3 regions of the Uliginosibacterium sp. sgz301328 genome follow, and region 2 is predicted to be linked to each of the others. Evidence: predicted binding sites of a transcription regulator. Region 2 holds the regulator's gene; each other region holds the start of a gene.
The links. Region 2 encodes FNR, which switches genes on or off when oxygen is low (the NO sensors DNR and NnrR bind a similar motif). Its sites were predicted from a motif close to TTGANCTAGNTCAA; they were not measured.
Positions count from the first base shown of each region.

Region 1: the regulator FNR is predicted to act here: its motif matches at 6,144-6,157, upstream of ACDA63_RS14230 (ribonucleoside triphosphate reductase).
Region 3: the regulator FNR is predicted to act here: its motif matches at 7,420-7,433, upstream of ACDA63_RS17050 (NAD(P)H-dependent flavin oxidoreductase).

Region 1 is NZ_JBGVSA010000018.1:28,904-39,077, forward strand. It holds gene ACDA63_RS14200 (flagellin) at 1-552, opposite strand, end outside; gene ACDA63_RS14205 (hypothetical protein) at 670-1,365, opposite strand; gene ACDA63_RS14210 (7TM diverse intracellular signaling domain-containing protein) at 1,573-3,258, shown strand; gene ACDA63_RS14215 (NAD(P)-dependent alcohol dehydrogenase) at 3,373-4,434, shown strand; gene ACDA63_RS14220 (Gfo/Idh/MocA family protein) at 4,531-5,508, shown strand; gene ACDA63_RS14225 (CinA family protein) at 5,525-6,022, opposite strand; gene ACDA63_RS14230 (ribonucleoside triphosphate reductase) at 6,232-8,298, shown strand; gene nrdD (anaerobic ribonucleoside-triphosphate reductase) at 8,295-8,486, shown strand; gene ACDA63_RS14240 (anaerobic ribonucleoside-triphosphate reductase activating protein) at 8,499-9,218, shown strand.
Region 2 is NZ_JBGVSA010000015.1:49,412-59,585, reverse strand. It holds gene ccoP (cytochrome-c oxidase, cbb3-type subunit III) at 1-511, shown strand, start outside; gene ccoG (cytochrome c oxidase accessory protein CcoG) at 621-2,087, shown strand; gene ACDA63_RS12750 (FixH family protein) at 2,116-2,622, shown strand; gene ACDA63_RS12745 (hypothetical protein) at 2,683-2,919, shown strand; gene ACDA63_RS12740 (universal stress protein) at 2,946-3,395, opposite strand; gene fnr (fumarate/nitrate reduction transcriptional regulator Fnr) at 3,597-4,334, opposite strand; gene hemN (oxygen-independent coproporphyrinogen III oxidase) at 4,416-5,837, shown strand; gene ACDA63_RS12725 (sulfite exporter TauE/SafE family protein) at 5,928-6,629, shown strand; gene ACDA63_RS12720 (heavy-metal-associated domain-containing protein) at 6,657-6,863, shown strand; gene ppa (inorganic diphosphatase) at 7,031-7,579, shown strand; gene ACDA63_RS12710 (DEAD/DEAH box helicase) at 7,883-9,436, shown strand; gene bioA (adenosylmethionine--8-amino-7-oxononanoate transaminase) at 9,494-10,174, opposite strand, start outside.
Region 3 is NZ_JBGVSA010000027.1:28,445-38,618, forward strand. It holds gene ACDA63_RS17010 (hypothetical protein) at 1-640, opposite strand, end outside; gene ACDA63_RS17015 (hypothetical protein) at 754-1,308, opposite strand; gene ACDA63_RS17020 (hypothetical protein) at 1,331-1,891, shown strand; gene ACDA63_RS17025 (ABC-F family ATPase) at 2,340-3,959, shown strand; gene ACDA63_RS17030 (hypothetical protein) at 3,956-4,792, shown strand; gene ACDA63_RS17035 (hypothetical protein) at 4,811-5,638, opposite strand; gene ACDA63_RS17040 (site-2 protease family protein) at 5,652-6,371, opposite strand; gene ACDA63_RS17045 (DUF2167 domain-containing protein) at 6,393-7,292, opposite strand; gene ACDA63_RS17050 (NAD(P)H-dependent flavin oxidoreductase) at 7,499-8,704, shown strand; gene ACDA63_RS17055 (hypothetical protein) at 8,744-9,391, opposite strand; gene ACDA63_RS17060 (5-formyltetrahydrofolate cyclo-ligase) at 9,388-9,978, opposite strand; gene ACDA63_RS17065 (transglycosylase SLT domain-containing protein) at 10,020-10,174, shown strand, end outside.

The DNA of each region.
Region 1 (10,174 bases), on a different contig from region 2:
GCCGCTCAGCTTGGTGCCGGCCAGCGTTGCCAGGGCGGCGTTCACGTCCACCGACATGGTTTCGGACTTGGCCGCGCCGATCTGGAACGTCATGGCTGCGGACAGCTTGCCGCCCGTGCCGTCAACCTTGGTGCCGTCGGAGAACAGGTTGGCGCCGCCGAAGGAGGTGTTCTTGACGATGTTGGCCAGTTCTTCGCCCAGCGCATCGTATTCCGATTGCATGGATTTCTTGTCGTCCGAGCTGGAGGAATCGGACGCGGCTTCGGTCGCCAGATCCTTCATGCGCAGCAGGATGTCGGAGACTTCGTTGAAGGCGCCTTCAGCGGTCTGCATCATCGAGATGCCGTTCTGCGTGTTGCGCATTGCAACGGCCATGCCGCGCGTTTGCGAGTTCAGGCGGGTGGCGATCTGCAGGCCGGCGGCGTCGTCCATCGCCGAGTTGATGCGATAGCCCGTGCCCAGGCGGGTCATCGAGGTGGACAGTTGCTTCTGGACAGAGCCGACCGCGTTCTGCGAGGTCAGCGCTGCGGCATTGGTGTGAAGACTCAGCATGACAATACTCCTGATTGGAATTCGGACAGTCGGAGCACCGGTTTCAGCGCCCTCTACTGCACAGGGCGACACCATGCCGGGGGCACTTAAATCTTTCGCTGGGGAAATGCGGTTCGGCTAGAGCACCGACCAGAGACGCGAGGTGGACATCGCGCGATGGGCCACGCCTTCCTCCCACAGGCGCACGCCGCCGGCGAAGGCGTCTTCGTTGCCGCCGCGGCGGGTCCTGTCAGGCAACGGATCGACGAGTGCGGCATTGCCGCCGCCGAGCAGAACATAGTCGGCGAGGAGGGCCAGCCGGAAGCACTCCACCCAACGCCGCACAAGGTGCAGCCATGCGTCGCGCCCGTTTTCGTCGAGCGCGGCCTGGCCGATGCGGTTGAACAGGATGTCGCCGTCGCAGGGCAGCTCGCCCAGTTCGAGCGGCAGCACCAGGCCGTCGTCGACCAGCGCGGCGCCAAGCCCTGTGCCCAGTCCGAGGAACAGCATCTTGCCGCCTTCGTAGCCGCCCAGCGCTTGCAGTACGGCATCGTTGGCGACCTTGACCGGGCGCTCGAAGGCGGCCTCGAAGTCGAAGCCGACCCAGCCACCGGACAGATTGCCGGGCTCGTCGCACGGACCGCCCGGCCCGACGCGCCCCGGATAGCCGATCGAGACGACGTCATAGTCCCAGCCCGCACGGCATTCGGCCACGCCCGCCATGAGCGCCTGCGGCGTCAGATGCGGGCCGGACTCGAAGCGGCGGACCTCGCCGCTGGGCATGTGGCAGACCTTGACGAAACTGCCTCCGATGTCGACCACCAGTACGTTCACGACAGGGCTCCCGTCAGACGTTTTATGCCAGTCCCAGCAAGCTGCGCTCCCAGCCCGGAGGTGCGCTGGTCTGCCCCGCAGGACACGGGCAGAATGGCGGCGGCAGGTTCAGGCGCCACGGCGCCGCAAAAACCCTGGAGAGCGGAACAAACCGCCGGGGACAGAGCACGCAATGATCGGAGGACGAGGGCTTCGGCCCCGGATGGCATGCGTCGTATCACTTTTGCTGAATACCTGCGCAACGGCGCGTGCATCGCGCTGACCTGCCTTGCGCTCGTTCTGGCCACAACGGCTCGCGCCCACGCGGCAGCACAACTGTCGGGCGCCGGACCCGTGGACATCGGCCTGCGCGGCCATTATTTCGTGTCCGAAGCGCCACCTCCGGCAAAAGCCGGGGACATCGATGCCTGGCTTCGGCAGGCGAGGCCCGTCGCACGGCCAAGCATGCTCGGCGGACGCTACTGGTTGTACACGGATGTCTACGTGGCGGGCGAACAGCATGACTGGGTTTTCGACGTCGGCAACACGCTGGTGGCTTCCATCGATGCCTGGGTGTTCGGGCCGGACGGCAAGGTGCAGACGATTCACACCGGCTACGACGCGCCGCGCACGTACACGTTGCATTACGGCCAGCCCGTGGCCTTTGCGCAAGCCGGCGCCTATCGCGTGCTGGTGAATTTCGACAGCCCCTACTTCCGCGCTTATCCGTCGTTCAAGTTGTGGCCGCAGGCCACTTACGGCGAACACGTCCTGCTGCGCAACGTGATCGCGCTGGGCTGCTTCGGCGCGCTGCTGGCACTCGCCGTGTTCAATCTGTTCGTGTTCTTGGCGATGCGCGACCGCGCGCAGTTGTACTACGCCGCCTACCTGCTCGCCTATGCCGCAGGCTGGGCGTTCGTCTTCAACGTGCCGCGCGACGTATTCGGCACGCAGGGGCTGCACTGGATCTATGTGCCGTTCTTCCTGCTGCCGGTGCTGAACACGCTGTTCTACCTGCGCTTCCTGAATCTGGCCGAGTATTCGCCACGACTGGCCCGCTGGAGCCGCATCAATCTGGTGCTGCCGCTGGTGCTGCTGCCCAGTTGCTTCGTGGCGCTGTCGTACGCGCACACGCTCGCTACGATCGTCATTTCGATATGGCTGGCGCTGGCGCTGGCCAGCGGGATCGCGTGTCTGCGGGCGGGCTATCTGCCGGCGCGGTATTTCGTCCTCGCTTTCGTCGCGCTGATCGTGCCGGCGTTGCTGATCCTGCCCGCCAACCTGGGGCTGGCGCCCGAGCTGGTGGACAACGAACTGATGACTCTCATCGGCGGCACCGCCGACGGGGTGCTGCTGGCTTTCGCGCTGGCCGATCGATACCGGCTGCTGGCGCGCCAGAAGGATGAATACGTCGCGCGGCTCGACGCGGCACTGAGGCTGGCGACGACCGACGGGCTGACAGGAGTGGGCAACCGCCACGCGTTCGACGACTACCTGCGCCACCATGTCGTGCTCGGCCAGGAAGCCGGCGAAGAGGAGCACGTGATGGCACTGATCGACATGGACGGCCTCAAGCACGTCAACGATCACTTCGGCCACACGGTGGGCGACCGGTTGCTGCGCAACCTGGCGCAGTTCCTGAACGAGCGCGTGGCGCCGCTTGGCAGGGTTTTCCGCCTGGGCGGCGACGAATTCGCCGTGCTGACGCGGCAGGCGCATGTCGCCAGCATCGAAGCGGCCCTGGTCGAGGCCGAACGCGAAATCGTGCAGCGCACCTGCCCGCAAGCCGGCTTGAGCTACGGCTTTGCGCGCGCGGGCGAAGCCGCCACGACCGGCGTGCTGATGACGCTGGCCGATACGCGCATGTACTTGCGCAAGGGCGAACGCCGGCAGGCGCGCGCGCGCTCTGCCTGAACAGACAATCCGACAGGATCAGGCAAGTCTTGTGCAGGAACAGGCACGCGCGCCAAGCGGCGCTGCCGGACAATGGCGTGGCTTCGGAAAGCACCTCAATCCAAGGAGATTCGCATGCCCCTGAACGTTCGCGGCTATGCCGCCGCATCGGCCACCTCGGCCCTGGCGCCTTACTCTTTCAACCGCCGCGACATGCGCGCCAATGACGTGGAGATCGAAATCCTCTACTGCGGCGTATGTCACTCCGACATCCACCAGGCGCGCAACGAATGGCACAACAGCCTGTACCCGATGGTGCCGGGCCATGAGATCGTCGGCCGCGTGGCGCGCGTCGGCAGCAAGGTCAGCACTTTCAAGGCGGGCGATTTCGTCGGCGTGGGCTGCATGGTCGATTCATGCCAGCACTGCGCGTCGTGCGCGGAAGGGCTCGAACAATATTGCGAAGAGCACGCCACGTGGACCTACAACGACACCGATCGTCACGACGGCCTGCCGACCTTCGGCGGCTATTCGGAACGCATCGTGGTGTCCGACAAGTTCGTGCTGCGCATGCCGGACGGCGTCGATCTGAAGACTGCCGCGCCCCTGCTGTGCGCCGGCATCACGACGTGGTCGCCGCTGCGTCATTGGAAGGTCGGCGCGGGCAGCCGCGTGGCCGTGGTCGGCCTGGGCGGACTCGGGCATATGGGCATCAAGTTCGCCAAGGCGCTCGGCGCCGAAGTGACGCTGTTCACGCGCTCCCCCGGCAAGGAGGCCGACGCGCGCCGGCTGGGTGCCGACCACGTGGTGCTGTCGACGGACGATGCGCAGATGAAGGCGGTGGCGAGCCACTTCGATTTCATCCTCGATACCGTACCGCACGAACACGACATCAACCCGTACCTGCTGACGCTGCGACGCGACGGTGCGCTGGTGCTGGTGGGGCTGCTCGGTCCCCTCAATCCGCCGGCCAACGCAGCGTACGTCATCGGCGGGCGGCGCACGGTCAGCGGGTCGGCCATCGGCGGCATCGCCGAGACGCAGGAGATGCTCGACTTCTGCGCAGAACACGGCATCGGTTGCGACATCGAGATGATCGATATCCAGGACATCAACGGCGCCTACGAACGGATGCTGCGTAGCGATGTGAAGTACCGCTTCGTGATCGACATCGCCTCGCTTCGCAAGGCGGCGTAGGCAGCTTTCCGCCCATCGGGCTGCGTGTGGCAGTCATGCCCAGGCAGCCCGCGTCTGCGATACTGTCGCCCTTCTTTTTTGTACGAGGACCAGGCCATGAAGACGATCCGCTGGGGCATCATCGGTTGCGGGGACGTCACCGAAGTAAAGAGTGGCCCAGGCTTCCAGAAGGCGGAGCATTCCTCGCTGGTGGCCGTCATGCGCCGCAATGGCGAGCTGGCTGCCGACTACGCGCGGCGCCATGGCGTGCCGCGCTGGTACGACAACGCCGAAGCGCTCATCGCCGATCCCGAGGTCGATGCCGTCTACGTCGCCACGCCGCCGGCGCCGCACAAGGACTACACCTTGATGTGCGCTGCCGTGGGCAAGCCGGTCTACGTTGAAAAGCCGATGGCCATGAACCACGCCGAGTGCGTGGACATGGTCGACGCGTGCCGTCGCGCGGGTGTGCCGCTGTTCGTTGCGTACTATCGCCGTGCGCTGGCGCGCTTCGTGAAGATCAAGGAGCTGATCGACGGTGGCGCCATCGGCGCGCCGCGCTTTGTGAACGTGGTCTATCACCGGCCCGCGTCCGAATCCGATCGCGACCCGGCACAGAACTGGCGCATCGATCCGGCCGTTGCCGGCGGCGGGTATTTTCTCGATCTCGCGTCGCACATGCTCGACTTCCTCGACCATGCGCTGGGCCCCATCGCCCACGCTTCGGGCCAAGGGGGCAACCAGGCAGGTCTGTACAAGGCCGAGGACATCGTGACGGGCAGCTTCGTGTTCGAGTCCGGCGTACAGGGTAGCGGCGTGTGGTGCTTCGACAGTTTCGGCCGGCGCGACGAGACGACGATCGTGGGCACGCGCGGCAGCCTGCGCTATGCGACCTTCGACGACAGTCCCGTGCTATTGACCACCGAAGCCGGCACGGAGGAATTCGTCATCCCCTATCCGGCCCATGTCCACCAGCCGCTGATCCAGACCATCGTCGACCAGCTCAATGGCCAGGGGCTGTGCCCCAGCACTGGCGAGAGCGCGGCGCGTACTTCGCGCGTGATGGATCTGTTGCTCGGGGACTACTACCGTTGAGCGGTGCGCGCGCCGGTCACTCGGCCCGCGCGCACAGACCCAGCAGCGCGTTGCGGGCGGCCTGTCGCCGTACCGCCTGACGGTCGCCCGCGTAGTGATGAGTGACCGCCACGCCCGGCGCGCTGCGCGAGCCCCAGGCCAGGCACACGGTGCCGACCGGTTTCTGCGCCGTGCCGCCGCTCGGGCCGGCTATGCCCGAGATCGCCACCGCCACGTCGGCGCGCGAGCGCGCCAGCGCGCCGGCGACCATTTCCAGCACCGTCGCCTCGCTGACCGCGCCGTGCTTGGCGAGCGTGTCCGGGCGCACGTCGAGCATTTCGATCTTGGCTTCGTTCGAATAGGTGACGAAGCCGCGCTCGAACCAGTCGCTCGATCCGGCTATTTCGGTGATCAGCGCGCTGACCAGCCCGCCGGTGCACGATTCGGCCGACGCCATCCGCCAGCCCCGGGCGCGCAACATGGCGCCGGCCTCGGCAGCCTGCTCGATCAGACGGTCCAGCGGGATGGATTCCATGGGGCTCTCCGGTATCTGGCGTGACGCGCGAAGGGGCATCTTACCGCCTGTACACGTCTTGCACGGCGCGCGGTGCCGCCCTTCCGTACAGGCTCGGCACATTCCGACGCGCCCTCAGAAGTTGACCCAACTCAAACTATTCACCTCTCCTGCGCGCGACCATCTGCGGCGGCCTACTACATCTAGTCGCCTCAAGGGCCCCGCACCCCATGAATAGTACCCAGGCTGAATATCCGTCGTTCGATCCGATCCCTTCGTCGCCCCTTTCGGTGCGCAAGCGGGACGGCCGCATCCTGCCCTTTGATCGCAACAAGATCGAGGCCGCCATCGCCCGGGCCGGCAACGCCACCGGCGAGTTCGACCCGGATCAGGCCGCGGCACTCACCGATACGGTGTGCCGGGTGCTCAACTACCGCTACCACGACGGTGCGCCGCCCATTGAGCGCATCCAGGACGTGGTGGAACAGACATTGGTGGCGGCGGATTTCTTCCGCACCGCGCGGGCCTACATCGTCTATCGCGAACAGCACGCCAAGCTGCGCGGCGACACCCGCGCCATGGTCGACGCCATCGGTTCGATTTCGGAATACCTCTCGCAGAGCGACTGGCGCGTGCGTGCCAATGCCAACCAGGGTTATTCGCTGGGCGGCATGATCCTCAACATCTCGGGCAAGGTGGTGGCCAACTACTGGCTCAACCACATCTACCCGCCCGAGGTCGGTGAAGCGCACAAGCACGGCGACGTGCACATCCACGATCTGGACATGCTCTCCGGCTACTGTGCCGGCTGGTCGCTGCGCACGCTGCTGCACGAAGGCTTCAACGGCGTGCCGGGCAAGGTCGAAGCGGCGCCGCCCAAGCATCTGCGCAGCGCCGTCGGGCAGATGGTGAACTTCCTCGGCACGCTGCAGAACGAATGGGCCGGCGCGCAGGCGTTCAGTTCGTTCGATACCTATCTGGCGCCCTTCGTACGGCGCGACAACATGGACTACGCCAGCGTGCGCCAATGCATGCAGGAGCTGGTCTACAACCTGAACGTGCCGTCGCGCTGGGGCACGCAGACGCCCTTCACCAACCTGACTTTCGATTGGGTGTGCCCGGAAGACCTGCGCGACCAGGTGCCGTACATCGCGGGCGAGGAGATGCCGTTCACTTACGGCGAGCTGCAGGCCGAGATGAACCTCGTCAATCGCGCCTTCCTGGAAGTGATGATGACGGGCGACGCCAAGGGGCGCGCGTTTACGTTCCCGATCCCGACGTACAACATCACGACGGATTTCGACTGGGACCAGCCCAACTGCGAGCTGCTCTTCGAGATGACCGCCAAGTACGGGCTGCCGTACTTCCAGAATTTCATCAACAGCGAGCTGTCGCCCAACATGGTGCGCTCGATGTGCTGCCGCCTGCAGCTCGATCTGCGCGAACTGCTCAAGCGCGGCAATGGTCTGTTTGGCTCCGCCGAGCAGACCGGATCGCTGGGCGTGGTGACGATCAACTGCGCGCGACTGGGTTATCTGTATCGCGGGGATGAACCGGGCCTGATGGCGCGGCTCGACGAATTGCTGGAGCTGGCCCGCAACAGCCTGGAGATCAAGCGCAAGGTCATCCAGCGTCTGATCGACGACGGACTGTTCCCCTACACCCGCCGCTACCTCGGCACGCTGCGCAATCACTTCTCGACCATTGGCATCAACGGCGTCAACGAGATGATCCGCAACTTCACGCTGGATGCCGGCGACATCACCGACGAAGAAGGCCACGCCTTCGCGCTGCGCCTGCTGGAACACGTGCGCGGCCGCATGACCGAATTCCAGGAAGAAACCGGCCACCTGTACAACCTCGAAGCCACGCCCGCCGAAGGCACGACGTACCGCTTTGCGCGCGAGGACAAGAAGCGCTGGCCCGATATCATCCAGGCCGGCACGCCCGAGTATCCGTACTACACCAATTCGACGCAGTTGCCGGTCGGCTTCACGGCGGACCCGTTCGAGGCGCTGGACCAGCAGGAGGCGCTGCAAAGCAAGTACACCGGCGGCACCGTGCTGCATCTGTATCTGGGCGAGCGGGTATCCACGTCGAAAGCGTGCAAGGAACTGGTGCGCCGTGCGCTCACGCGATTCCGCGTGCCGTACATCACCATCACGCCGACGTTCTCGATCTGCCCGAAGCACGGTTACATCGCCGGCGAACATCCGTTCTGCCCCAAGTGCGACGCCGAACTGCTGGCGAAGAAGCAGGCCGAACACGATGCAGCCATCGCGAAGGAGACACCATGATCCACGAAAGCCGCGCGGCCCGGTTCGCGCCGCACCCCGTCCTCAAGGACGAAGAACGCCAGCCCTGCGAAATCTGGACGCGCGTGATGGGCTACCACCGTCCGGTGACGTCGTTCAATCGCGGCAAGCAGGGCGAGTTCTACGAACGCCAGTACTTCAGCGAGACCGGCCGCTGCGGCAAGGCCTGAGGAAGGCAACAGATGGGCGATCACGCACAGCCGTGGCAAAACCGTCTGCGCGTGGCCGGCTTCCAGCCTTTCTCGACCGTCGACTGGCCGGGCACCATCGCGGCCGTCGTCTTCCTGCAGGGCTGTCCGTGGCGCTGCACGTATTGCCATAACCCGGAACTGCAGGAACGCAGCGTACCGCCGTCGATCCACTGGAGCGCGGTGGAAGCAAAGCTCGCCAAGCGCATCGGCTGGCTGGACGGCGTGGTGTTCTCGGGCGGCGAACCCACCGTCGACCGCGCACTGCCGGAGGCCATCGCGCGGGTGAAGGAGATGGGCTTTCGCGTGGGGCTGCACACGGGCGGCGCCTACCCGGATCGCCTCGCGCGCCTGCTCGGCATGCTCGATTGGGTGGGGCTGGATCTGAAGACTTCGCCGGAAGAATACGCGGCACTCACGGGCGCCCCCGGCAGCGGCAACAACGCTTATCACAGTGCCACGCTGGTGGCGCGCTCGGGCGTGCCCTACGAATGCCGGCTCACGTATCACCCACAGGTGGTGTCCGATGACACCGCGCGATTGTTGGTGCGATGTGCGAAGACCTTGGGTTGCGAGAGGTTCGTGATCCAGGAGTTTCGCCCGACGCCCAACCCTGATGCGGCGGGGTTGACCACTCATGTGTCAATGCCGGCTGCATTGCTCGAAGAGTTGCGTGGCATCCTGCCTGGGATTGAGTTGCGGACGTCGAGTTAGGACGTTGGCGGAAGCCCTCTTGGCGAGGCTGCGCGGCGCTCGCCGTTGTTTCGCGTGGGACTCGGCTGCCGGCGTTCGCTGGCGGGAAAAGCGCTTGGTGCCTGGTTGTTCGAGTTGGGTTTCGACTGTTGATTACGTTGCCCAGGGAGTTCGCTTTTGTCGCCTGTTGCTCGACAGAAACTGTTGTCGCGGTAGGGAGGTAGGGCGGAAGAGCGAAGCGTCATCCGCCATGGGCGACCTGCGCGGGCAGCGATAAGAGCCCTTTCTTCCTTGCTGCTTGGTTGTCCTGGCGTGGTCACGGCTGCTTGGGTACGTTGGCCGGGAGTTCGCCCCGGCGGGCGAGTAACTTTCTTGTCCCCGACAAGAAAGTCACCAAAGAAGCGGCCCCACAGCATCGTCGGCCTGCGGCCGATCCCCTGCGCTGCGCGGTCGAGAAGGCGGCTGCGGAACTCGCCTCCTGCGTCGGCTCAGACAGTCCTCGCCGACGGCTACGCCGCAACCTTCTCGCCCTGTGCTGCTCGGCGACGCTGAATGGGGTGCCCACACCACGCAACATGGTTGTTCTGGGGGAAGGCCAAAGCCCCTGTTTCTAAGTGCTTGTGTTTGTGCTGGCGCTCTCGCCAATCAAACGTCGTTGCCGATCGAACAACGTACCCGTTCGAATAGGCGGATGGCGCTCCACTTTTCCTCTCTACGCACTACTCGCAACATCTGAAACCTCGCTGCGCGTGTCGCATGCGCTTTGCGGTACACGCACAACACGTCACGAAGTTACTCGCCCGCCGGGGCGAACTCCCGGCCGTCGGGCATCTACAGTCGGGACTACCTAAGAACGGCGAGGCACTTAGCAAGAAAAGCTCTGAAGCCACAATCACCAGCCTACTGGAGCGGACAGCAGCCTGAGCAGTCGAGACCACCGCTGATAGACGAAACCCCACGCAGGAATACGCGTGCTC
Region 2 (10,174 bases):
CAACGCCATGGGCCAACGTTTGTTCCTGACCTATTGCGCGCAGTGCCATGGAGCAGATGCGCGCGGTGCGAAGGGCTTCCCCAACCTGACCGATAGCGACTGGCTGTATGGCGGCGAGCCCGAAACCATTCAGACGACGATCCTGGGCGGGCGCCATGGCACCATGCCGCCCTGGGGGGCGGTACTCGGCGGTGACGGCGTGAAGGATGTCGCGAACTACGTGCGCTCGTTGTCTGGCCTGGCCAACGACTCCGTGCGTTCCGCCCGCGGTCGCCAGATTTTCCAGACGACCTGCGTGGCCTGCCATGGGCCGGACGGCAAGGGCAACACGGCGCTTGGCGCCCCGAACCTGACCGACAAGGTGTGGTTGTATGGTTCGTCCGAAGCGACCATCATCGAAACGGTGAGCAAGGGCCGCGACAACCAGATGCCGTCCTTCAAGGAGCTGCTCGGCGAGAGCAAGGTGCATCTGCTTGCAGCCTATGTGCTGAGCCTGCCTCGCAAGCAGTAAGCACAGGTATATTTGCTGGCGGGCCGAGGTCCGCCGGCAAGCGCCGCCCACCGTTGGCGCTTATTCGGGCCGCCGCACGGCCTTTCTTGCATGATTCCAGGCCAGCGAAATGCCAGCACCCGACGATCCCTCATCAGCCTTCAACGCAGTCGGCAAGCCGAAGATCCGCGCGAAGGCCCATGTAATCCCCATTCAGCCAGCGGAAGGCGATGATCTCTATGAGGTCCGCAAGAAGGTCTATCCGCGTGCCGTCACGGGACGCTTTGCGACGTGGCGCTGGATCATGGTGTGGGCAACACAGCTTCTCTTCTATGGATTGTGCTGGGTGCCCTGGAACGGACGGCAGTCGGTGTTGTTCGACCTGGTCGAGCGCAAGTTCTACATCTTTGGCTGGGTCTTCTGGCCGCAGGACGTCTTCTATCTGGCGGTGCTGTTGATTATCAGCGCGCTGTCCCTGTTTCTGTTCACCGCCGTGGCCGGACGGCTATGGTGTGGTTTCACCTGTCCACAGACGGTTTATACCGAAATCTTCATGTGGATCGAGCAGAAGATCGAGGGCAATCGGCAGCGCCAGATGAAGCTCGATCAGATGCCCTGGGGCGGGCACAAGGTCCTGGTCAAGGGCGCAAAGTACCTCGCGTGGGCTGCGATCGCGTTGTGGACCGGCATCACGTTCGTGGGCTATTTCACACCGATCAAGCCGCTGGTTTCTGATATCGCCGCCTTCGGCGTGAGCGGATGGTCGGCGTTCTGGATTCTGTTCTACGGCGGTTTCACCTACCTCATGGCCGGGGTGATGCGCGAGCAGGTCTGCAAGTACATGTGTCCGTACGCGCGATTCCAGAGCGTCATGTTCGACCCCGATACGCTGGTGATTACGTATGACACCGCCCGGGGTGAGCCGCGAGGGTCACGCAAACGTGGTGTGGAGCCGCGCAGCATCGGCAAGGGCGATTGCGTCGATTGCGGCATTTGCGTTCAGGTGTGCCCAACCGGGATCGACATCCGCCAGGGGCTCCAGTACGAATGCATCGGTTGCGCAGCGTGCATAGACGCCTGCGACCAAGTCATGGACAAGATGGGCTATGCGCCGGGGCTGATCCGCTACTCGACCGAGAACGCCATCGAGAAACGCTGGGGACGCAAGGAGATCGTCAGTCACGTGCTACGCCCGCGCGTTCTTGTATATGCCGGCGTGCTCGCGGCCATCGTGCTCGCATTTGCCTATGCGCTGGTCAGCCGCGAGGATATCCGGGTCGATGTCATCAAGGATCGGACGACGCTGACGCGCGAAGTCGAGGATGGTCTCATCGAGAATGTCTACATCCTGCATCTCATGAACATGTCCGAGGCGCCACGCACGTTGAATGTCTCGGCAACCGGCCTGGACGGCATACGCATCGACGGTCGGACGCGTTTCGACATCAATCCCGCCGAGAACAGCACGGCCACCCTGCGCGTTCGCGTGCCGGTCGACAGCGCAAGCAAGGGATCGCACGCCATCTATTTCGAAGTGCGTGCCGAAGGGTACGCCGACGAATTCGTGCGCGAAAAAGCCGTATTTATCATGCCCTGAGAGAGAGAAAGCTGTGCCCCCAACCCCCTTGAACAGCATTCGTGCCACCAAACCGTGGTACCGGGAGCCGTGGCCCTGGATATTGATGGGGCTGCCCGCAACCGCCGTCGTGGCGGGCATTGCTACACTGTTCTTCGCGATTCGTAGCGATGATGGCGTAGTCGCAGACGATTACTATCAGCGCGGGCTTGCTATCAATGAGACCATTGCGCGCGACAACATGGCGCGTCAGCTCGGACTACGCGCGCAATTGTCGATGGATCCGACGACGGATCAGATGAGTGTCGAGCTGTTCGCGCGAGAGGGTGTGAGCCTTCCCGCTCGATTGCACGTGACACTTCTGCATCCTACGAGACAGGGCCTCGACCAGGACGTCGTCCTCGACTTGAAAAACGGACGCTACGTCGGTAGTTTCAAGCCTGTCCAGTCAGGGCGATGGGACATCAGCCTGGAAGACGAAAGCAAGAGCTGGCGCATGGTTCAGGAAGCGCGCCTGCCGGGCTCGACCAAGCTGCTCATACAGCCCGCCACCTGACGGCCCCGTTCCGCGCCAGAGCATCTGGTGCGCCCCCGAACCCGATGCGAGGAGGGTGCGATGAACAAATGGATTCTGGTGCTCTGGCCGTCATTCTTGATGGCGGGCATCGCCGAGATCATCTTCTTCACCGTGGTCGATCCACAGACGCTGTATTTCTTTGGCCAACCGGTGAATTTCTCCGCCATGGCCACCTATACCATTGGCTTCTTTGCCCTATGGCTCGTCTGCATCGCATCGAGCCTCGCCACGCTGTTCTTTGAGCGCAGTCGTGAACAAATAAACGGCCACTCGTAAGTGGCCGTTATGCCCGGTCGGACGGATCAGCTTTCGCGGTAGACCAGCACCGGAATCTTGCTGTGTGTCAGCACCTTGTTGGTTTCCGAGCCAATCAATAGGCCCGCCAGACCTCGCCGGCCGTGCGAGGCCATGAAGACGAGGTCGCAGCCTTCCCGCTCAGCCGTGTCGATGATGATCTGGAATGGAATGTCGCTGACTTCCGTGTAGCTCACCGCAGTCACGCCTGCCGCGCGGGCGGCAGCCTGCGCAGAGGCCAGGATCGAGTTCGCTTGCTTGGAGGTTTCTTCCTGGAACTCTTCGCGATTCTCGGGGGCGATCAACGCGCCTTCGCCGACAATGGGGCGAGGGTAGTCTGGCTGTACGTAGAGCAGCGTGATGCGTGCTCCTATCGACGCGGCAAACTTGATTGCGCTTTCCACTGCATGCGTAGACAGCGCGGAACCGTCGGTCGGGACAAGGATGTGTTTGTACATGGTTCAAAGCCCTCCTTTTTGACGATCACATGATGACTATATCTCGATCAGCCTCGCCGATGGGACAAGCCGATTGATGCGGGTCAATCGCTGAAACTCTACTGGTATGGCACCTCGACGGGACCACTGGGGCTGCTCGCGGCGCCCAAAAAAGACAAAGCCCGGCATTGCCGGGCTTGCAAGTGCCAGAGGCGTGCAACTTTAGCAGGTCGTATGGTTGAGCAGGGCGCGCAGGCCGTCCGCGTCAAGGATGCGGATGTGCTTCTGCTGCACGCTGATCAGACCTTCGTCATGGAACTTGGAGAAGGTGCGGCTGACGGTTTCGAGCTTCAGCCCCAGGTACGAGCCGATTTCTTCACGCGTCATGCGCAGGTGGAATTCATAGGCGGAATAGCCGCGCGCTTTCATGCGTTGCGACAGATTGATCAGGAAGGCGGCGATGCGCTCCTCGGCGCGCATGGAACCCAGCAGAATCATGAGGCCCTGGTCGCGAACGATCTCGCGGCTCATGAATTTGTGGAACTGCAACTGCAAGGACGGGATGGCGCGCGAGATCTCTTCGAGTTGCGCATAGGGCATCACGCAGACTTCGCTATCTTCCAGCGCGGTTGCATTGCAGACGTGGTGATCGGTGTTGATACCGTCCAGGCCGAGGATTTCACCTGCCATGTGGAAGCCTGTGACTTGCTCCAAACCTTCTTCGGTCAGGATGTCGGTTTTGAAGAAGCCCGTACGTACTGCGTAGATGGCTTCGAAGGGGTCGCCGGCGCGGAACATCTGATGCTGCCGCTTGACCTTGCGACGTTGCACCATCTCGTCGAGCCGATGCAGGTCGGAATCGTCCAGACCGCCGGCCAGGCACAGTTCGCGCAGGCTGCATTGGGAACAAGCGACGCGGGTCGCAGCAAGAGTGAGCGGTGTAGTAACGATCTGATCCACGATACGTTTCCCTTGTTTGCCGTCAAATTACGATCAGGTTATTCTGACAAAATGTTCCATCGCTGATAACATTTGGTAGCCGTGAGTCAGAATACTCTTATTAATCCGGCATTAATTGGTAAATACGATATACCCGGTCCGCGATACACTTCGTATCCCACGGCAGACCGCTTTGTCGATGCCTCCGACCTGTCCGCCCTGACGAGCCGTTCAGCATCGCAGGCCAGACCCTCTATGGGTCGATCGCTATCATTATATTTCCATATTCCTTTTTGCGACACCGTTTGTTTTTATTGTGCCTGCAACAAGATTGCGGCCAAAAATCGCGTCCTCGGGACCCGGTATGTCGACTACCTTTTGAGGGAAATGTCGCTCAAATCCCGTGATCTCCCGGGAAAGCAACGCGTTTCGCAGATGCATTGGGGCGGGGGCACCCCAACCTTCCTGACGGTCGAAGATACGCAGCGCCTGGTCGATGGTATTTGTAAAATTTTCGCGCTTGACCCCGAGGGTGAGCATTCCATAGAGATTGATCCCAGGCGCGCAGATGTGACGCGTATGAAAATTCTGGCGGAGGCCGGTTTCAATCGTGTCAGCATAGGCGTTCAGGATTTTGATCCAGCGGTGCAAAAGGCGGTAAATCGCCTGCAAAGCATTGAAGAAACGAGAACAGTTATTAACGCCGCCCGTGATTATGGGTTTCGCTCGGTGAGCATTGACCTGATTTACGGATTGCCTCACCAAACTGCTCGGAGTTTTGACAATACGCTCGCGCATGTATTGTCGTTGCAGCCGGACCGCCTGTCGCTCTACAGCTACGCGCATCTGCCGGCGAAATTCATGCCGCAGCGGCGCATCAACGGCGATGCGTTGCCTCCGCCGACCGAAAAAATGGCGATCCTACAATCGGCGGTCGAACGCCTGGTGAGCGCGGGCTATGTGTACATAGGCATGGATCACTTTGCGCGCCCCGACGACGAATTGGCCATCGCCCAGCGTGCCGGTACGCTCCACCGCAACTTTCAAGGCTATTCCACGCACGCCGATTGCGACCTGCTGGCCTTCGGCGTATCGGCCATTGGGCTGGCGGACGGCGTCTATACACAGAATGACCGTACGCTGGACGGCTACTACGCGGCGCTTGACCGCGATGAGCTCCCCATCATTCGTGGCTGGGTCATGTCGGAGGAGGACGAACTCCGCCGTGCCATCATCCAGTCCCTGATGTGCCAATTCGAACTGACGTTCACTGAACTGGAGCGTGACTTCGGGCATCTTTTCACAGACCGGAAGGGCGAGCCGTTCGACGCCCGGTTTGCCGAGTATTTCGCGGCCGAGTTCGAAGACTTGCGCGCGCTTGAAGGGGCCGGACTTGTTCGCATTGAGCCCTCCCGTTTAGTGGTTACCGAGGCTGGCCGCTATCTGGTACGCGTAATCGCCATGGCGTTCGATGCCTATCTGCGGGCCGACAAGGGCTCTACACGGTACTCCAAAGTCATCTGACCTCGTGGCGGCAAGCGCGCTGCGCGGGTTTCACTCCAGGGCGGGCGCGCGCTACCATGGCAGGCTAATGCACTGACCGGGCGTTCGCCCATGCTCGAAACGGGTTACATCGCAGTCTTCCTCATCGGCCTCCTCGGCGGCGCGCATTGCATTGGCATGTGCGGCGGCGTCGTGGGCGCCCTCACGGTCGGCGTGCCCGGGCAAGGCGGACGGAAGTGGCCGCTGCATCTGGCCTACAACATCGGCCGCGTCACCAGCTATGCCGCTATCGGTGCTGCCGTCGGCGCAATCGGCTCCGCGACATTGCTTTTCAATCGCTGGCTGCCGATACAGATGTCCCTGTACGTGCTGGCCAACCTCATGCTGGTTGGGCTCGGGTTGTATCTGACTGGCCTCACGCGCGTGCTCGCACCGATCGAACGCGCAGGCCACCGTCTCTGGGCGCGCGTGCAACCCTTGTCGCGCCGATTTCTGCCGGCGCAGTCATGGCGCCACGCGCTACCGCTTGGCCTGCTGTGGGGCTTTCTGCCCTGCGGGCTGACCTACAGTATTCTCAGTACGGCTCTCGTGAGCGGCTCTGCGTTGCGGGGCGGTGCCTTGATGCTGGCTTTCGGCCTCGGCACCTTGCCCAATCTTTTTCTGGCCGGCGTTCTGCTGGCGCGCTTCCGCGACCTGATCCGACGCACCGGGGTGCGACTGTTTGCCGGCGCCGTTGTCATCGGATTCGGTGTCTTCGGCTTGATTCGTGCGCCTCATCTGGGTGGGCGCCTATGGGAAGGCGTCATCTGCTGAGGCGACTGGCATATTTCTGGAGGAATCATGCAATCACTCGATTTTTCGGTTCAAGGTATGAGCTGTGGGGGCTGCGTCAGCTCGGTCACGCGTGTGCTGTCGGCTTTCGACGGGGTGGAAGACGTCAAGGTGAGCCTTGAGACCGCTCGCGCATCGATGCATATCGATTCGGCAAAAGTGACGCCGGAGCAGCTCAAGCAGGCCGTGCGCGACGCCGGCTTCGAAGCTCAGTAAGAGTTCTTTCGGCCGGCCCACAAGGCCGCCGAACGACGCGAGCGGTACGCTGCGGTGCATCCATACGGTGTTGTATGGGTGGTCTCGTGGATATCCCGTACCGCAAGTTTTCCGTCAGGACGGCCTGTCATAATCGGGCGCGGTCCCCAAAACCACAGAGAGATTCCATGAGTTTCAAGAGCGTTTCCCCCGGGCTGGACGTGCCCAATGACATCAACGTCATCGTCGAAATCCCGGCCAACGCCGACCCCATCAAGTACGAGATCGACAAGGACAGCGGTGCGGTGTTCGTGGACCGCTTCATGGGTACGTCGATGTCCTATCCCTGCAATTACGGTTATGTGCCGCACTCCGTCGCGGGCGACGGGGATCCCGTGGATGTGCTGGTGGTCGCGCCCTTCGCGCTCATCCCGGGTGTGGTGATCCGCTGCCGGCCGGTGGGGGTGCTGCTGATGCAGGACGAAGCCGGGGACGACTCCAAGGTGCTGGCCGTGCCCGTGCCCAAGATCACGCCGTTGTACGACCGCGTGTTTACATATGAAGACATGCCGCCGCTATTGCTGCGCCAGATCGAACACTTTTTCCAGCATTACAAGGACCTGGAGGTCGGCAAGTGGGTCAAAGTGCTCGGCTGGGACGGGCCTGACGCTGCCCGCCAGGAAATCTACGCGGGCGTGCAGGCTTACCGGGCCATCGCCGGTGCATCGACCGACTGATCCGCCGCGGTCCGTGCTGGCGCAGCATGCTGGCACGGCAGACTTACGTTGACGCATCGCAAAAAGTACTGGCGGCCCTAAGGGGATGCCCGTATAATCATGCACTTGCTGGAACCTTGGGTTCCTGCCTGAATTCATCCGCTCCCGACCCCTCCGCTGCACATTCCGTTCAATCCGGAAGCTCCGTGTCTTGTCAGGTTTGGCGCCGATGCTTGCGCGCCAATCGCGCCCACTTGCGCAGTGGGTGCCGCTTTGCCCTTTCCCCCGGGCCGCGGTCCTGTGCTGCCATAACGAAAGAAAATAATGTCATTCGAAACCCTGGGACTCCACGACGTCCTGCTCAAATCCATTCGTGCGGCAGGCTACACAGAGCCGACCCCCGTTCAAGCCCAGTCGATTCCGGCGGCGCTCGCAGGGGGCGACCTGATGGTGTCGGCTGCCACGGGTAGCGGCAAGACTGCGGCTTTCATGCTGCCGGCGCTGCATCGCCTGACGATGGAGTCGCCCATTCGCAGCATCGGTCCGCGCATTCTGGTGCTGACCCCGACCCGCGAACTTGCGCTGCAAGTGACCAAGGCCGCCGAAACCTACGGCCGTGCGATGCGTCGCGTGCGCGTGGTGTCTGTCGTGGGCGGCATGCCGTACCCCGCGCAGATTCGCCTGCTGCGTCAGCATGTCGACGTGCTCGTGGCCACGCCGGGCCGTCTGCTGGACTACATCGACCGTGGCCGCATCGATTTCTCGCGCCTCGAAATGCTGGTGCTGGACGAAGCCGATCGCATGCTCGACATGGGCTTCATTGAAGACATCGAGCAGATCGCTGCCGCGCTGCCCGAAGAGCGCCAGACGGTGATGTTCTCTGCCACCTTCGGAGGACAGGTCGGCCGTCTTGCCGAAGAGATGCTGCGCGAACCCACGCGCATTGAACTCGCCACGCACCGCGACACGCACGAAAACATCGAACAGCGCCTGCACTTTGCCGATGACGACGCGCACAAGGGGCGTCTGCTCAACCATCTGCTGCGCGGTAACGACGTGCAGCAGGCGATCATCTTCGCCGCAACCAAGCGCGATACCGAATTCCTGGCCGACCGCCTGGCGACCGATGGCTTTGCCGCTGCGTCCCTGCATGGCGATATGCCGCAAGCCAAGCGCAATCGCACGCTGACGGCCCTGCGCCGCGGCGAAGTGCGCGTGCTGGTCGCGACCGACGTTGCCGCTCGTGGCATCGACGTTCCGACCATCAGCCACGTCATCAACTACGGCATGCCGATGCGTGCCGAAGACTACGTGCACCGTATCGGTCGTACGGGCCGCGCGGGGCGCAGCGGTGTGGCAATCACGCTGGCCGGCCCGGCTGAGCGTGGCAAGGTGCGGGCCATCGAACGCTTTACCACGCAGAACATTCCGGTTCACGTGATCGAGGGTCTCGAGCCGCACTTCAAGCCCCAGCCGCGTGACCCGAACCGTCGCTTCGGCGACCGTCGCAACGGCCGCGGCTTTGGTGGCGAAGGTTCGCGTGGGCAGGGTGGTGGTCAGCGTGGCGGCGAGGGCCGCCAATGGGGCGACCGTCCGCAGCGCGAAGGCGCGCCGGCCCGCCGTGACGACAATTGGGGCAATCGCGGCACGTATGGCGATCGCGGTGGCTTCGGCGAACGCAGCAATGATCGTGGCAACAGCTTCGCGCGTCGCGACGGTGGCAACACCGCCCGTCCGGCCGCGGGTGGTTTTGGTGATCGTCCGCGCCGCGAAAGTCAGTGGAGCAACGACCGTCGCCCGTCGGGTGACCGTCCTCGCTTTGAAGGACGTGGCAACGATCGCCAAGGGCGCGGCGGCGGTCGCTTCGATCGCGGCTGATCCTGCCTGGCCAAAAGAAGAACGGCGCCCGCGGGCGCCGTTTTTTTTTCGTCTCGATCAGGCGAGCGCCGTGTCCAATGCTTCGAGCGTCTGTCTGCCCAGCCAATCGCACTGATCTTCGTCGAGTACGTAGGGCGGCATCCAATAGACCGTGTTGCCGATCGGGCGCAGCAGCAGGCCGCGCTTTAGCGACTGGCGGTAGAACGTGCGCGAAAAGCCCGGTCGGGCGTCGACGTCGAACGCCAGGATCGTCCCGCGCTGGCGCACGTGGCTCACCGCCGGATGGTCGACCAAGGCTTGCGCGGCGGTCGCCATCCACTGTGCACGCTGCTGGTTGGCGACGAGTACGTCATCGCGCTCGAACAGTTCAAGCGTGGCGAGCGCTGCGGTGCACGCCAGTGCATTGCCGGTGTACGAATGCGAATGCAGAAAACCACGCGTCACGTCGTCGTCATAGAACGCGTCGAACACCTGGTCGGTCGTGAGGACCAATGACAGCGGCAGGTAGCCGCCCGAGATACCCTTCGACAGGCACAGAAAGTCTGGCCAGATTCCCGCTTGTTCGACAGCGAAGAAACTCCCCGTGCGCCCACAACCGACGGCAATTTCGTCCGCGATGAGGTGGACGTCGTAACGATGGCAGATCGCGCGGGCCAGTCGGAGGTATTCCGGGTCATACATGGTCATGCCGTTGGCGCATTGCACGAGCGGCTCGACGATCAAGGCAGCGATGCTGGC
Region 3 (10,174 bases), on a different contig from region 2:
CAACGGTAGGCGCCTGGTTCCAGACACGCGAAGCGGCCCCCAACGGAGAGGTAGTGCTGGCGGCCGACGTAGTGCTGTTATTGACGAAGACCTGGAATGCGCTGCCCGATGCCGCGGTGGTGTTGACGACCAAAGTGCAGGTCTTGCCTGACATGTTGAAAATGCCGTCAGGAGCTTCCGTCGCGGTACTTGCGGTACTGCTTGCTGCGCCGATGAGCAGGCGACCGTTGGCAAGCGTAAGTGCTCCTCCGCCGGCAGTCACGGAGTTACCGACCTTGATGTAGAGCGGCACCGCGGAATTTGAAGGCCATGCGGCATAGTCCGCTTTGACGAGCGCATCGATATCGGCAGCATCGAACGTCTCTGACCAGGTCGTGGCGGTCACCGAGGTATGGCCAGCGGTCGACGATGTGCTACTGCTCGTCGACGAAGTGCTGCTGCTAGTCGATGAAGTCGAGGACGACGTGCTGCTCGTCGAAGCGCTGGACGACGACTTGCTGCTGGAAGTCGAGGACGTGCTCGACGACGAACTGGTCGCGCTGCTGTTGTCGTCGTTGTCGTCACCGCAAGCGGTCAGCGACACGGCGGCCAGAAGCGAAGTCAGCAGGATGCTGGTACGGATGAAGCGTTGGTTTGCCACGGTTTGTCTCCTGAAAGAATGGGTTCCGCCCGGCCAGGGAACCGGGAGGACAAGCTGGCAAGAGAGCCCACATCCGGACTCTCTTTGCCGATCCGGATTGCGACCCGCCTGGCCTAGGGTTGGGTCAGGGTGATTTCGTCGAACTGAACGGTGGACTGGGCGCCCGGAGCCATCATCAGGCCCACGGACATCGTGTTGACGGTGCTCGTCATCGTGCGATTGGTAAGGGAAACGCCCGCGGCGACCAGTTCATACACCGGCGCCCCACCTCCTGTCGGGATCGGCGCGAAATACGAGGTATAAACGTTGCCGGCACGCACGAGCTTCAGGTAGACGCCCACGCCATAGCCAATGGGTGAGTTGGTGCTCGTGGTCGAGCCCTTGCCAACGGTGTTGCCAGCGGTCACGCGATAGGCCTCGGCCGGAATCCAGCTCGTCGTGCCAGTCGCATCGGTCCCAATGCCAACGTTGGCAAAGATGTTCGCCGCCGTGGCGGAGGTGGTGGTGTCGTATGCAATCAGCCCGACCCGGTATTGCAGAGAGTTGCTGTACGTCAGCGCGGAGACGGAGGAGAGTCGTGCAGTCAGCGTGAAGTCGCCCGTCACTGGCACGCTGACCAGATAGAAGCCCTCGCCAGTGCTGGTCAACTTACCCGTCTTTGCAGTCATGCTGACCGAATTGCCATCGACCGTGAACGACGGAGTAGCTGCGATTGCCGTGCCGCCAGTCCCCATAAGCAGCGTCGACGCGGTCCACGGAAGCGCCGCAACACTCGATGACGACGAACTGCTGGACGAGGACGCCACCGAACTGCTCGAAGAGCTCGCAACGCTGGACGAAGACGACGAGGCAACAGAACTGCTCGACGACGACGCCACCGAGCTTGACGACGAAGAGCTGGCAACGCTGCTGGACGACGAAGACGAAGCGGCCGAACTGCTCGACGAGCTGACTGCGCTGGAGGAGCTCGACGAAGCGACTGACGACGAACTGCTCGATGCAACCGACGATGAGCTGCTAGAAGCAACGCTCGACGACGATGAAGCCGCGCTCGACGATACGGACGAAGTCGCCGAACTGGAAGATGAAGTCGTGGAACTCGTAGAGCTCGACGATTTCGAGCTGCTGGAACTACTCGTCCCTGACGGTGCAGCGGAGTCATTGTTGTTGTCATCACCACCGCAAGCGGTGAGCGTGACGCTGAGCAGCAGCATGATGGCGAGCGTGGAAAGACCTACGCTGCCCGTTTGACGCACCTTCATCTCCATCCTCCTTTTAAGGCACGTGCTACCGGTCTCTGCCGAAGCGCGTGCATGGCTACGGCGCGATTGGTCGCACCGCGTTTCTTGATTCTTTCGGAGGGTCGGGACGTACGGATGCGTATTCACGCAGTCATGCGTAAATAGCGAGAGATGTCTCCTTGCCTCCTGGCGCCTGCCCGAGCGCCGTGCCGTCCGCTTTTTTGGGTACTTGCGAATCTGGCGTTTTATGTTTTGTGCGCTGATGGTGCACAACTTTGTTACCGGGCGCAAGCGCGTTTCTGACATTTTTTTGCGTGCAATCTGACAAAAATGTTGAACGCTCGTTTGAATTTTGGGCGGTCGAAAATCCGCCCGAGCCCGACGCGGATATAATTAAGGGTTTTTTCACGCTTACGGCAGCGCGCGACTGCCGTCCCCCCCCCGAGAAGGAAGCCGCTGTGCTGATCGCCAATAACATCACCCAACAGTTCGGGGCCAAGCCCCTGTTCGAGAACGTCTCAGTCAAATTCGGGGACGGCAATCGCTACGGCCTGATCGGTGCCAACGGCGCCGGCAAGTCGACTTTCATGAAAATTCTGGCCGGCGTGCTCGACCCCACCGCCGGCAACGTTGCGCTGGATTCCGGCGAGCGCATGGCTTTCCTCAAACAGGACCAGTTCGCGTATGAAGACCAGCGCGTGATCGACGTGGTCATGCAGGGTCACGCCGAAATGTGGGCGTGCATGAAAGAAAAGGACGCCATCTACGCCAACCCGGAGGCGACCGAAGAGGACTACATGCACGCGGCCGAACTCGAAGGCAAGTTCGCCGAGTACGACGGCTACACGGCCGAGGCGCGGGCCGGCGAGCTGCTGCTGGGCGTGGGCATCCCCACCGAACAGCATTTCGGGCCGATGAGCGAAGTGGCGCCGGGCTGGAAGCTGCGCGTGCTGCTGTGCCAGGCGCTGTTCGCCAACCCCGAGATCCTGCTGCTGGACGAACCGACTAACAACCTCGACATCAACACCATCCGCTGGCTGGAAAACGTGCTCAACGGCCGTGACAGCACGATGATCATCATCAGCCACGACCGCCACTTCCTGAACCAGGTGTGCACGCACATGGCCGACCTCGATTACGGTCGCATCCAGGTGTATCCGGGCAACTATGACGATTACATGGAAGCTGCCCAGCAGGCGCGCGAACAGCAGGCGCGCGACAACGCGCGCGCCAAGGAGAAGGTCGCTGAATTGCAGGAGTTCGTACGCCGCTTCTCGGCCAACAAGTCGAAAGCGCGTCAGGCCACCAGCCGCGCCAAGCAGATCGAAAAAATCAAGATCGAGGAATTCAAGCCTTCGTCGCGTCAGTACCCGTGGATCCGCTTCGACTACGACGAGAAGGAAAAGCTGCACCGCCAGGCCGTCGAGATCGAGAACCTCACCTTCGGCTACGAAGCCGACAAGCCCATCATCAAGAAGCTGACGCTGGCGATCGATGCCGGCGACAAGGTGGCGATCATCGGCGAGAACGGCGTGGGCAAGACCACCCTGCTCCGCCTGCTGATGGGCGAACTTACGGCGCAGAAAGGCACCATCAAGTGGGCCGAGAAGGCCAGGCTCGGCTATTACGCGCAGGATCACGCCGCCGAGTTCGATTCGGACGAGAACCTCACCGACTGGATCAGCGGTTACGTGCGCGAAGGGGGCTACGACGGCGATGACGCTGTCACACTGATCCGCGGCACGCTGGGTCGCCTGCTGTTCAAGGGCGATGAGGTCAAGAAGCCGGTGCGCGTGATCTCCGGTGGCGAGCAAGGCCGCATGCTGTTCGGCAAGCTGATGCTCCAGCGCAAGAACGTGCTGCTGCTCGACGAGCCGACCAACCACCTGGACATGGAATCGATCGAATCGCTCAACTCGGGCGTGGCCGATTTCACCGGCACGCTGTTCTTCGTCTCGCACGACCGCGAGTTCGTGTCGTCGCTGGCAACGCGCATCATCGAAATCAAGACCGACGGGCAGATCGTCGACTATCGCGGCACCTACGACGAATACCTCGCCAGCCAGGGCCTGGAATGATCCACGCGCGCGCCATTGCGCTCGTCTGTGCCTGCATCGCCGCAAATGGCGTGCAGGCCGAGCGCATGACGCGCGAGTACAAGATCGATCTGGACCCGGCGCAGTTTTCGCCCACCAATCCAGACAATGACATAAGGCGCATCGCCGCCATCGCCGCCAGGGCGGCGCGGGATTCCGGCGCCACCCTCGGCGACAGGCGCGAGGCCATCGAGCACCAGACGGTGCGCTACTACGACGTGCCGCATCAGTGTTCCCTGCGTGACGCCGGATGGGTTCTGCGCGAACGCATCGAAGGCGCCAAGCGCGAACTGACGCTCAAACTGCGCCGAGCCGACCGTGCCGCCGTCATCGCAACGACGGTCGAAGCCCGGGGCAAGAAGTCCAGGACCAAGCTCGAAGAAGACATCACGCCGCCCGACCATGTGTGGCTGTCGCGATCGGCCACCGTGGACGTCGACAAGACCGTGGCGCTCGCCAACGCGGGCGAGGCGGTCAGGATCTTTCCCGCCCTGTCGTCGTTGCCGGCTTCGACGCGATTGGCGGTCGTGAACGATCTGTCCATCGAGCAGACCGACGTCGATCTTCCGCGCTGGCGTTGGGCTGCGCTGAAAGCATCGCCCGGCATGACGCTGTGGGCGACCTCGCCGGGCCAGACATTCGTGGTGGCGGAATTCTCGTTCCGCGTGACGGTGCCTGAAGGCAAGGAGTCGGATACGCTCGATGCGGCGGAACGACTCTATGCAAAGTTGCTGACCACGCTGCCGCGCGGCGCGGACGACGGGACGAAAACCGCTTTCATCTACCGCGCGGGCGGGCGGGATTTCTGCCGCTGATCGCAGCGGAGTGGAGGTCTATCCAGCGCGGACAGGCGCCAGATACCCCAGACGCTGCCAGCCTCTGGCGCACCAGGCGATCACCGCAGCCGGTCCCGCATCCCAAAGGATCGCCGCCCACGCAGTGCCAATGTCCTGCTGCATGCCGAGCGTGAGCCCCAGGCTCGCCAGTGCGTAGCCAGTGAAGACGCCCACGGCAGCGGCTCTCCCAAAGACAAGCAGTGCAGCCCCGATCGCAAACGCCGCCGGCAAGGCGACCGCCAGAAAAGCCATATGCGGAACCGCCGCCAGTTGGTGCGCCAGCACAGCACCGAGCACGAGCTTGTACACAGCAACGAGAACGACCGCGAGCGCCATGAACCGGTAGCGTGTCCGTCGGCGCGCGTCGGCGAGCGCTTCACCCGACCCGGCGGACGTATCGTCGGCTTCGTCGGCGACCGCCAGCGCCCCTTGCCCGAAAGCGGCGACGAGTTCGCGGGCCTGCGCTTCGCACGCGGCGGGAACCTGCACGCGCGACCACCCCAGCGCCACGGCATACAGGCGATCGAATTGCGCGGTGTTGGCGTCGGGCACCCATGCAGGAATGCCTTCGGATTCGAGCATGGCGCACAACACGTTGGCGTCCGTGACGGTCGCGGCAGCGTAGATGGTCACGACTTCGGCGGAACCTTCCGGCTCGGACTGTACCGCGAGCACGTCCCGATGAGGATCGAGACCGCGGCGCGCCAATTCGGCCTCGGCGTATGGCCGTGCGGCTTCGGCGAAGCCGCCCTGGCGCCATCGCGCCAGCAGGATGTCGTCTTCAAGCAGCGCAAGGCGCTTGATCAGTTCCGATGACTCATCCATGGTCGCCTCCCGTTTATCCGTGGCCCGTCACCCGGGCGGCGCCGACGAGCATCTCATGCACATCGTGCGTCATGATCGCCAGGAACGCAGCCAGCCCGACATACAGCGCACCATATTCCATCCGTGTTGCGGCCGATACGGCGTAGTAGGCCGGATCCGCTTCGCCCTTGATCGCCCGCCACAATTGCGGTGCCGCCAACACGGCGATGAGGATCAACATCGGGCTGGGCCGGTAGAAAAACAGAGCAACGAGCACCGGTACGCCGATTATCCAGATACGGCGTGACACCGCTGCGGTGATGCGTCCGCCATCGAATGGTGGCAAGGGAATGAGATTGAACAGGTTCAGGAAGAATCCGGCGTACGACACCGCCAGCAGCAATGAACTTCCCTCGCTGCGCGCGATGAAATAGCACGCCACCGCCGCCAGCGTGCCGGCCATTGGGCCTGCCATGCCGACGTAAGCTTCGGTCTCGGCGTCGTGCGGCATGTCCTTGAGTTCGATCCATGCGCCCACGAACGGGATGAACGTCGGCGCGCCCACCGCCAGCCCACGTTTACGGGCGGCAATGTAATGGCCCATCTCGTGGCACAACAGCAACACCACGAAGCCGGCCGCATAGCGCCAGCCATAGACCAGCGCATACGCGAACACCGATACCAGCATGGTGCCGGAACTCATGGCGAGCTTGCCGAACTTGGCGCCGCTGAGTAGTAGCAGAAGGAGTTTCATGACGGCTGTTCGGCCCTGGCGCTACGCCTTGTCGCGATCGCCGAAGATCTTCTTCGCGCCAGCGCCGAGCGCGATCACGGCAACGGCGATGAGCTTCCAGGCTTTGGCCAGGAACACGCCGGCCATCGCCAGCAGGCCCAGCTTTTTCGCCGCGATGCCGCCGACCAGCGCCGCCAGGCCGTATTCAGCGACCTTGTCCGTGCTGGCATTGAAGTCCGCGTAGCGCTTGCCGTCGATGAAGCTGGCGGCGGCGAGCAATTCGCGCGCGGCGGGTTTCTCTTTTTCGACGGTGGCGAGTTCCGTCACGAGGTTGAGCGACAGGTAGCCGTCGCGCCCGAGCAAGTACGTGTTGTAGTTGACGCCTTGTGCGCGCCCGCTGGCGGCGTCCTTGTCATGGGTGGACGCGGACCACACCAGCCGGTGGGTAGCCGCATCATAGGCGGGCTTTTCGACCCAGCCTTCGACGACGAATTCCGGCATGCCGCGCGCGTGGCGGTCCTTGTTGGCCTCTTCAGTGCCTTCCTTCAGGTTCTTGAGCAGCGCGTCGGCGTCCCAGTCGCGGGCATCGTCGTCCTTGATGTAACCGGCGGAGTCGAAGCGCACCGACACAAAGCCGTCCAGTCTGTCGCCGATGATCAGACCGTAGAAACCATCGCCCACGCGATTACCCATGGCCTGCATCAAGCGCGACGCCTCGGCCTTGGGAATGAACGCATAGCCCGCCGGCAACGCGATACGTGCCTGGTCGCCCAGCGAAATGTCGCGCGGGCCCGCCTGCTGGTGCGCCAGCGCGGCGTCACGCGCCTGCTCGAATTCGGAATCAGCGGCGGCGGGCGCCGATTGCCCATGGGCCGATGCGGACAGGACCATCGCGCACGCAAGTACGCAGCGCGCCAGTTGGCGCCTGGATGACAAAAACATGAACTTCCCCCGGTGTGTCAATACGTCTTGACCTGTTATGGCGGCTCGAAGCCGTCGCGCATGGTATCGCCGCCCAAGGGCGTCAATTTGTCCCCTGTCTGAAAGTCCGTAGTACGGCTCTGTCGATTTGACACACATCAAATAGAAAGCGTCCTCAGTGACATACGGTCGAGCGTTGCTTTCCCCCAAGATGAGACCGTATCTGCATGATTCCGCATGATCTTCCGCCGCTGGTGATTCGCGGCCGCTCGCTCCTTCCGATCGTCCAGGGAGGCATGGGCGTGGGCATCTCGGCCCACAAGCTGGCCGGTGCGGTCGCCGCCGAAGGCGCAATGGGCACCATCGCCAGCGTCGACCTGCGCCGTCTGCATCGCGATCTGATGGAACGCACCGAAGGTGCGACGCGCCAGCTCATCGAACAAGCCAATCTCGAAGCACTGCATCGCGAAATCACCGCCGCACTCGATCGCGCCAAGGGCGCCGGTCTGGTTGCCGTCAACGTGATGCGTGCCGTAAGCCAATACGTCGACTGCGTGAAGGAAGCCTGCAAGTCGGGCGCCAACGCCATCGTCATGGGCGCCGGGCTGCCGCTCGATCTGCCGGAACTGGCTGCCGGCTACAAGGACGTTGCACTCATCCCGATCCTGTCGGACGCGCGCGGCGTGGCGCTGATCGTCAAGCGCTGGATGCGCAAGGGGCGCATTCCCGATGCCATCGTCATCGAGCATCCGGGCTGGGCGGGCGGCCACCTTGGCGCGGCCAATGTCGAAGACACGCAAAACCGCCGTTTCGACATGGAAACCGTGTTACCCGAATGCGCCGAAGCGCTCGACAAGCTGGGCCTTGAACGTGGAGAGATTCCGCTCATCGCTGCGGGCGGCGTCGACAGCCACGCGCGCGTGCGACAACTGCTCGACATGGGCGCATCGGGCGTGCAACTCGGCACGGCGTTTGCCGTATCGACCGAAGGGGATGCCGACATCCGATTCAAAGAAACGCTGGCCAACGCGCGTCCGGAGGACATCGCCGAATTCACCAGCGTCGCCGGGCTGCCGGCGCGCGCCGTGCGCAACGCCTGGCTGGAGCGCTACCTCAAGCGCGAGCACAAGCTGCAGCAGGCTGCGGCCATGGCAGCCAGCAACGCAGCACGCGTCTGCTCGCAAAAGTGGGACTGCCTGATCCAGTGCGGTCTGCGCGATTGCCTGCCCAAGTTCGGCCAGTTCTGCATCGACAAGCATCTTGCCGCCGCGCAAGCCGGCGACGTTGCCAACGGCCTGTTCTTCCGCGGCAAGGGCAAGTTGCCATTCGGCAATGAGATCCGCCCGGTGCGCGAACTCCTGTCGCTGCTGCTCACCGGCCGGGCAGAGGCAGCCGAAGACGCCCCGCCAGCCAGCAAATCCCTCGCCGCCTGATATCCACGCCAGTCCGGGCCGACCCTGTCGGCCCGCGCATCACCACTGCGGCCGGCAACCGGCCGCGAGCCCTCTCACGCACAGGTACAGCACCATCGCGTTGAGCAGGTGCCAGCCGAAGTGCAGGCCGAGCGGCCATACGGGGCACAAAACCATATCCAGCGTACGCAGCGTGAATGACACCACGAAGCACGCCAGCGCCCACGTCAGCCACGGCACCGTCGCCGGCGCCACCCGACGCGCCCAAAGCGCCAGCAAGCCCAGCGTGATGCCCGGCAACACATAGGCCTCCGACCCATTGAGCCCAAAGCTGCCGAACGCGGCCACGCCCCGATCGAGGATCAGGAATGCGATCACCGTCATCCACGCGCCGAGTTGTGTCGCCCCGCCAAGGCGACGCAGGAAGCGATGCAGGTAGGTGAGGATGAACAGTGCGATGAAACCCACGTCCAGCCAGCTTCCCCAGACCTTGCCGAAGGTATGGAAAAGACCGCTGCCAATGCCCACGAGGGCGATCAGCCACCCAAGAAGGCGCACTTCGGATTGAATATCCGATGGATAGCGACGCCGCAGCAGCAAATACGCCGCTACCAGAAAACCGATGTTGGTCAGCGCATTGACCGGTTCGGACCACCACTCGGGTCCGGTGCGTTCGCAATACAGATCGATGGCGTCGAATGGCGTCATGAATGGCGGTGTGATGGGCTGAGGACGATGCCCGCCTCGGTGACGATCCAGTCCAGAGGCTGGTCGTGATCAAGGTCGGCGACCTTGGGAAGGCGTGACAATTCGTAGCCGATGCCCACGGTGACGGGCTTTGGCTGCATGCTCTCGAGCGTGCGATCGAAGTACCCCCCGCCGTAGCCGATCCGATAGCCACGCATGTCGAAACCGTTCACCGGAATGAGCAGCACTTCCGGCACGATCGGCTCGCCATCCGGTGCGGCAGGAATACCGAAACGGTCCGGCACGAGCCTTGCGCCAGCGGTCCAGACGCGAAAGCTCAGCGGCTGCGCCGGGGCATCGACATGCGGCAGGGCGATCCGGCGGGATAGGTCGGCGTCGCGCCAATCGGCAAGAAATTGAACAAGATCGGGCTCGCCGCGGAACGGCCAGCAGAATCCGAGCGTCGAAGGCAGCAGTGTGCCGAGCAGACGTTCGAGATGCGCAGTGATGGCGGCGTCGAACCGCAGCCGCAACGCGGGATCGAGCGCTTCGCGCGCAGCGATGAGGCGCTCGCGGAGCTGGCGCCGGTCAGGGCTTGAAGCGACCACGTGCTATGCTGGTCCGATACGAAGAAGGGGAATGTTACGTGATGAAGTCGAAGTTGTGCGCTGCCGTGGTGGCCAGTGTGTTGCTGGCCGGACAGGCGGCGCAGGCAGACATCGGCGACGATCGCATCACCGCGGCACGCGATGCCGCCAGCAAGGGCGACATCGCACGGCTGGCCACGCTGGCCGCGGCGCCGAG